3 regions of the Kocuria sp. CH-021 genome follow, and region 2 is predicted to be linked to each of the others. Evidence: riboswitches for the same ligand, from Rfam matches in the RefSeq annotation. Region 2 holds a riboswitch; each other region holds the start of a gene.
The links. Region 2 has a riboswitch for S-adenosylmethionine ahead of ACPYN7_RS03640 (cobalamin-independent methionine synthase II family protein). Riboswitches for the same ligand answer to the same signal wherever they lie in the genome.
Positions count from the first base shown of each region.

Region 1 (2,154 bases), on a different contig from region 2:
CGCCGGCCCGGCGCTGCTCGGGGGTCAGGCGGCAGTGCGTCATGGCCGCGGGGTGGGCCACGAGGCTGCGGGTGTCCCCCACGTTGGCGACCAGCTTGAACAGCCGCAGCGCGTCGATGAAGGGGCCCACGGCGGCGTCCGGGGCGGCCAGGTCGAAGGAGAACACGGAGCCGGTCCCGCGCGGGAAGTCCCGGGCCGCGATCCCGGCGCCGGGGTCCCCGGGCACGCCGGGGTGGTGGACGCGGGCGACGGCGGGGTGCCCGGCCAGGAACTCGGCCACCGCCAGGGCCGAGGCCGTGTGGCGGGCCACGCGCAGGTCGAGGGTCTCGGTGCCCTGCAGGATCTGCCCGGCGTTGAACGGGGAGAGCGTGGTGCCGAGGTCGTGCACGTACTTGGCCCGGACCAGGTGCAGGTAGGGGCTGGCCCCGGCGCACTTCTCGACCAGGCTCAGCCCGCCCCAGCGGGCGCGGGCCTGCGTGAACTGCGGCCACCTCTCCGGCCGCGCGGACCAGTCGAAGGTCCCGCCGTCCACGACCGCCCCGGCCAGCGCGTTGCCGTGCCCGCCCAGGAACTTGGTGGCCGAGTGCACCACGATGTCGGCGCCCTTCTCGAGCGGCCGGTACAGGGCCGGGGACGCGAGGGTGTTGTCGACGACGACGGGCACCCCGGCGGCCCGGGCGACGTCGGCGATGCCGGGCAGGTCCGGGAGGGTGGCCAGCGGGTTGCCGATGGACTCCAGCAGGAACGCCCGGGTGCCGGGGCGCACGGCCGCGGCCCACGCCCCCGGGGCGGTGGGGTCCACGAAGGAGACCTCGATGCCGCAGTCCGCGAAGGTGTCGGTGAGCAGGTCCACGGTGCCGCCGTAGAGCTTCTCCGAGGCCACGAGGTGCTTGCCGTCGCCCTGCCCGAGCAGCGCGAGCAGCGCGACGGCCACCGCGGACTGCCCGGAGCCGGTGGCCACCGCGCCCGCGCCGCCCTCGAGGTCGCTGATCCGCTGCTCGAGCACCGCCACCGTGGGATTGCCGGTGCGCGTGTAGGTGAAGCCCGGCCGGGTCTGGGCGAACATCTGCCGGGCCGCCTCGTAGTCGGGGAACTCGAACGCCGCGGTCTGGTAGATCGGCACCGTCAGGGTGCGCTGGGCGACCTCGCCGTGGGTGCCCGCGTGGATCTGCCGGGTCGCGAGGTCGTGGTCGGTCACGGGGATGGACATGGCGCTGCTCCTGTGCCTTGCTCTTACCCGCACCGGACGGCCGCGGTCCCCCGGTGGGGGCGCGGAGGATGCAGGCCGCTTCTTCATCCGAACCACCCAATGAGCATGGGGTTGGTGCGTGACCCAGTCGGAGCTTCGCGGTCACGTCTCGTGAAGCTGGAACAACACTATGCGCAGAGGTAGTGGCTGTCCCTCCACGACCGAAGATGACGACCGTGACGGAACATGACGCCGGCGGTGCGCGCCGGGCCCGCGGCTCAGGCCCGGGTGTCGATGTCCTCGAAGATCAGGAACGTCTGGGTGTCCACCACCCCGGGCAGCTGCTGGATGTGCTCGAAGATCACCTGCCGCAGGTGCACGGTGTCCACGGCGCGCACGAGGAGCATGACGTCGAAGTTCCCGCCCACCAGGGCGATGTGGTGCACGGCGGGGATCGCCCGCAGCTGGGCGCACAGCTCCCGCCAGGTGTTCTGCTGGAGCTTGAGCGTCACGTAGGCGGAGGCCTGCAGCCCCGCCCGCACCGGGTCGATCACGGTGCTGAAGCTCAGGATCACGCCCTCGTCCCGGAGCCGGTTGATCCGGGCGTAGGCGTGGGCGCGGGAGACGTGCACGGCCGCGGCGATCGCGGTGACCGACTGCCTCGCGTCCCGGGACAGCTCCGCGAGGATCTTCCGGTCGGTCTCGTCCAGGGAGACGGGGGTCGAGGGCACGGCGGGCTCCTTCGGGGTGGGTGGGTCACAGGGTCCGGCACGGCACCGGACGAATGCGTGTGCTCCACGCCACACTAGAACATTTCGTCCACACTGTCTGCGCCGTTCGTCTCAGTCTTCTGCACTTTCCGGCCTCTCTGGATACGAAGCAGGTCCGGTTCGCATACTGGGGAGACAGAGTTGCACCAGCCTTCCTGCCTCCCCGGCCCCGTGCGCGGACCGGGGACCGACCGA
Region 1 is NZ_JBNAFK010000019.1:50,639-52,792, reverse strand. Features, by position in the region: gene ACPYN7_RS14230 (O-acetylhomoserine aminocarboxypropyltransferase/cysteine synthase family protein) at 1-1,210, opposite strand, end outside; SAM riboswitch class IV at 1,225-1,366, opposite strand; gene ACPYN7_RS14225 (Lrp/AsnC family transcriptional regulator) at 1,468-1,920, opposite strand.
Region 1: it holds a riboswitch for S-adenosylmethionine, as region 2 does, so the genes downstream of both, ACPYN7_RS14230 (O-acetylhomoserine aminocarboxypropyltransferase/cysteine synthase family protein) here and ACPYN7_RS03640 (cobalamin-independent methionine synthase II family protein) in region 2, are expected to answer to the same signal.

Region 2 (2,154 bases):
CCGTGCGGAACGATCAATTCGTCGTCGGAAATGTGACGCGCCTCACCTGCGGGGGGCCGGTGGCGGCAGCCCGCCGCCGACCGCTCGGAGCCGCGCACGCCGGGACCGCGCCCGTCGGAACGCCGCCGGGCCCGGCCCTCGAGGAGGACCGGGCCCGGCGGCGCGAAGGGGCGTCGACAGCGGCGGCTCAGCGGTAGAGCCGCTCCGAGGCAAGGCGGGCGCCCTCGACGAGGGACTCGAGCTTGGCCCACGCGATCTGCGGGTGCAGGCGCCCGCCGAGCCCGCAGTCGGTCGAGGCGACGACGTTCTCGCGGCCCACCACGGAGGCGTACTGCTCGATCCGGTCCGCGACCAGCTCGGGGTGCTCCACCACGTTCGTCGAGTGCGAGACCACCCCGGGGATGATCACGCGGCCCTCGGGCAGCGGGTGGTCCCGCCAGACCTTCCACTCGTGGGCGTGGCGGGCCGAGGCGCCCTCGAAGGTGTAGCCGCCGGCGTTGATGGTCAGCATCAGGTCCACGAGGTGCTTCAGCTCGAGGTCCGTGGTGTGCGGGCCGTGCCAGGAGCCCCAGCACAGGTGGAAGCGGACCTGCTCCTCGGGGATCCCGCGCAGCGCGTGGTTGAGGGCCTCGACGCGCAGCCGGGTGAACGCCAGGTAGTCCTCGACCGTGGGCTCGGGGTTGATCTGGTCCCAGGACTCCGCGATGGAGGGGTCGTCGATCTGCACGGTCAGCCCGGCGTCCGTGATCGCCAGGTACTCCTCGCGCATCGCGTCGGCGCACGCGTACACGAGCTCCTCGTCGGTCTCGTAGTACTCGTTCGTCACCCGTGCCGCGGAGCCGGGGGAGAGGGCGGCGACGAACCCGGTCCCGGCGCCCGTGGCCTCCAGAGCGGCGCGGAGGTTGCGGACGTCCGAGGCCACGGCCTCCTGGCCGGTGTAGCGGAGCGGCCCGGTGATCTTGGGCTGCTTGGTCGAGGAGCGCCCGGTGAGGATGCCCGACGCCGGGTCCTCGTACGCCTCCCGGAAGCGCTCGCGGTCCCGGCGGTCCGGGAAGCTGGTGAGCACGATGTGGCCGGGCGAGGAGCGCTTCTTCTCCGTCGACGCCCACCGGTCCTCGTCGGAGGGGGTGAGGCCGCCGAGGCGGGAGAAGGAGTAGTTCCACCACGCGCCGTAGTCGACCGCGCTGGACATGGTGTGCCCGTACTCGCCGTCGTTCACGACGTCCAGGCCGATCTCGCGCTGCCGGCGCACCACGTCCTCGACGCCCGTGGCGAGCTCGGCGGTGAGCTGCTCGAACGTGATGGCGCCCTCGGCGTGCTGCTGGTTGGCCTCGAGCAGCCGCGGGGTGCGCGGCAGGGAGCCCACGTGGGTGGTCTGCACGTGGTCGGTGTTCTGCATGGTCATGGGTGTCCTCCTCGGGGACGGCGGGGACGGCGGGGACGGCGGGGGAGTCGGGTGGGGCCGGTCAGGGCCGGTCAGGGTCGGAGCCGGCGGGAGGCGAGCTCGGCGCCACCCCTCGCCCGGTTCGCCCCGAGCGGCGCCGGGGTCCGGGGGAGGGACCCGGCATGGGTCGTGCGGATGCGGTCGGTGCTGTGCGGCATGGGCCGTGCGTCCTTTCCATCGGTCCTGGCGGTAGCACCGGAGGCGGGACGGGAAGCCCTCGCCCGGGTTGCTGCGGCGTCGTCGAGCCAGATCTCTCGGCCGCTCTGGATGGTGACCGTCCCATCCAAGCGCACCCGTGCGCGCTGCGCCATCCGGCGCCCGGATGACGGACATGACGCCGTGTGACGCGACCCGGCGCGCGCTCCCGGGTGGCCCTGTCCTTCGCGAACATGGCCTGGATCACATACCGTGGCGGTGATCCGTGCCCCTCACCCCGCGGGCACGACGGACCAGAGGAAGGACCCCCATGTCCCAGACGCCCCCGCAGCAGGACCTCGAGGGCCGCGCGGCGCTCGTCACCGGTGGCGCGAGCGGCATCGGCCTGGCCGCCGCCCGGGCCCTCGCCGGCTCCGGCGCGCACGTGGTCGTGGCCGACGTCGACGAGGCCGGGGCGCGGCGCGTCGCGGACGAGCTCGGCGGCCGCGCGTGGGCCGTCGACCTGCTCGACACCGCGGCGCTCGCCGAGCTGAGCCTCGAGGTCGACGTGCTGG
Region 2 is NZ_JBNAFK010000003.1:241,409-243,562, reverse strand. Features, by position in the region: gene ACPYN7_RS03640 (cobalamin-independent methionine synthase II family protein) at 188-1,405, opposite strand; SAM riboswitch class I at 1,616-1,718, opposite strand; gene ACPYN7_RS03635 (3-hydroxybutyrate dehydrogenase) at 1,911-2,154, shown strand, end outside.

Region 3 (2,154 bases), on a different contig from region 2:
GTGACGGAGAGCACCCCGGGGGTGCCCTCCGGATAGCGCCAGTCGACCTCCAGGTCCTCGAGCGCGGTCTCCACGGGGGCGCCCAGCCACTCGGTGACCCGGTCCGGGGCCCCGGCGATGCACATCCCCGCGAGCCCGACGTCCGTGATCCGCGCCTGCGAGGGGTGCATCTCGGGGTCGGACTCGAAGTGCACCATGAACGGCAGCTGGGGGTCGGCGATGAGGCCCTTCACGCCGATCTGACGCCACTCGAGGCACCGGCCGTCCGGGAACACCCGGCAGCCGGGGACGGAGGACCGGCCCAGGCGCTGCTCGAAGGGGGCGAGGTCGTCGACCTCCACGACCCAGCCCAGCCAGCCCCCGCCCGCCTCGGAGCGGGCGCGCACGGCCTGGCCGAACGGCGCCTTCACCGCGGCCGGGTGCTCGAGGACCTCGACGACCTCGACGTACTGGTGGTTCGTGAGGGGGAGGATCATGTTGCGGGTGCCGAAACGGGGGTGCACCCCGCCCTTGACCGGCTCGATCCCGAGCTGGTCGGCGATGCGCTCGGTGGTGGCCGCCAGGCCCTCCGGGCGGCAGGCGTAGGACACGTGGTCGACTCTCATGGGCTCATCGTGGCACCGTGTGAGTTTCGTCTCCAAATCGGTCCGCGGGGCACCCGGTGCGGTGCGCCCGGCGCCCGCCGCCGGGTGTCACGCCCGGGCCCGGCTTGACGCCGTGTCGTCCGGATCCGGAGAATGCTGTCCAGGTCATGAGCGCCAGCGTCCAAGCCCCAGCTAGCTGGCCGGCAACCCTCCACCGCGGTGGGGTGCCCTGGGTGAAGACCAGGCTCCTCGCGACCGGCGAGCGAGCAAGCGCGGGTCCCCGGTGCCCGGCCGCTCCCGGCCGCACCGCCTCGGCCGGGACGGGACCCCTGACACCCGCAAGGAGTCCCACGGCATGTCCGAGACCACCGCTTCCAGCACCGACCGCTCCACCGCCGAGCGGCCCACTCCCGAGAACCCGGGGGGCTGGGCGTTCGAGACCCGGCAGATCCACGCGGGGCAGAGCCCCGACCCGGTCACCGGCTCCCGGGCCCTGCCCATCCACCAGACCACGTCCTTCGTCTTCCCGGACGCCCAGGCCGCGGCCGACCGCTTCGCCCTCGCCGAGCTCGGGCCGATCTACACGCGGATCGGCAACCCGACCACGGAGGTCGTGGAGAACCGGATCGCCGCCCTGGAGGGCGGCGTGGGCGCCCTGATGCTCAGCGCGGGGCAGTCGGCCACGACGTTCGCGGTGCTCAACGTGGCCGGCACCGGCGACCACATCGTGGCCAGCCCCAGCCTCTACGGCGGGACCTACAACCTGTTCAAGTACACGCTGCCCAAGCTCGGCGTCGAGACCACCTTCGTGACCGACCCGGACGACCCCGAGGAGTGGCGGCGGGCGGTGCGGCCGAACACCAAGGCCTTCTTCGCGGAGACCATCCCGAACCCGCGCAACGACGTCCTCGACATCGAGACGGTCTCCGGGATCGCGCACGACTCCGAGGTGCCGCTCATCGTGGACAACACCGTGGCGACCCCGTACCTGGTCCAGCCCTTCCGCTGGGGCGCGGACGTCGTGGTGCACTCGGCCACGAAGTTCCTCGGAGGGCACGGCACGGCGATCGGCGGGGTGATCGTGGACTCCGGGGCCTTCGACTTCGGCCGCTACCCGGAGCGCTTCCCCGGCTTCAACCAGCCGGACGAGTCCTACGCGGGGCTCGTCTACGCCCGGGACCTGGGGGCGGAGGGACCCTTCGGCGTCAACCTGTCCTACATCCTCAAGGCTCGGGTGCAGCTGCTGCGCGACCTCGGCTCCGCGATCTCCCCGTTCAACGCGTTCCTCATCGAGCAGGGCATCGAGACGCTGTCCCTGCGGATGGAGCGGCACGTGGCCAACGCCGGGGAGGTGGCCCGCTGGCTCGAGGCGCGCGAGGACGTGCGCTCGGTGTCCTGGGCCGGGCTGGAGTCCTCCCCGTGGCACGGGCGGGCGCAGAAGTACGCGCCCCGGGGCGCCGGGTCGATCCTGGGCTTCGTGCTCGAGGGCGGCCGCGAGGCCGGGGCCGCCTTCGTGGACGCCCTGACCCTGCACTCGAACGTCGCGAACATCGGCGACGTCCGCTCCCTC
Region 3 is NZ_JBNAFK010000007.1:76,067-78,220, forward strand. Features, by position in the region: gene ACPYN7_RS07040 (VOC family protein) at 1-605, opposite strand, end outside; SAM riboswitch class IV at 748-863, shown strand; gene ACPYN7_RS07045 (bifunctional o-acetylhomoserine/o-acetylserine sulfhydrylase) at 940-2,154, shown strand, end outside.
Region 3: it holds a riboswitch for S-adenosylmethionine, as region 2 does, so the genes downstream of both, ACPYN7_RS07045 (bifunctional o-acetylhomoserine/o-acetylserine sulfhydrylase) here and ACPYN7_RS03640 (cobalamin-independent methionine synthase II family protein) in region 2, are expected to answer to the same signal.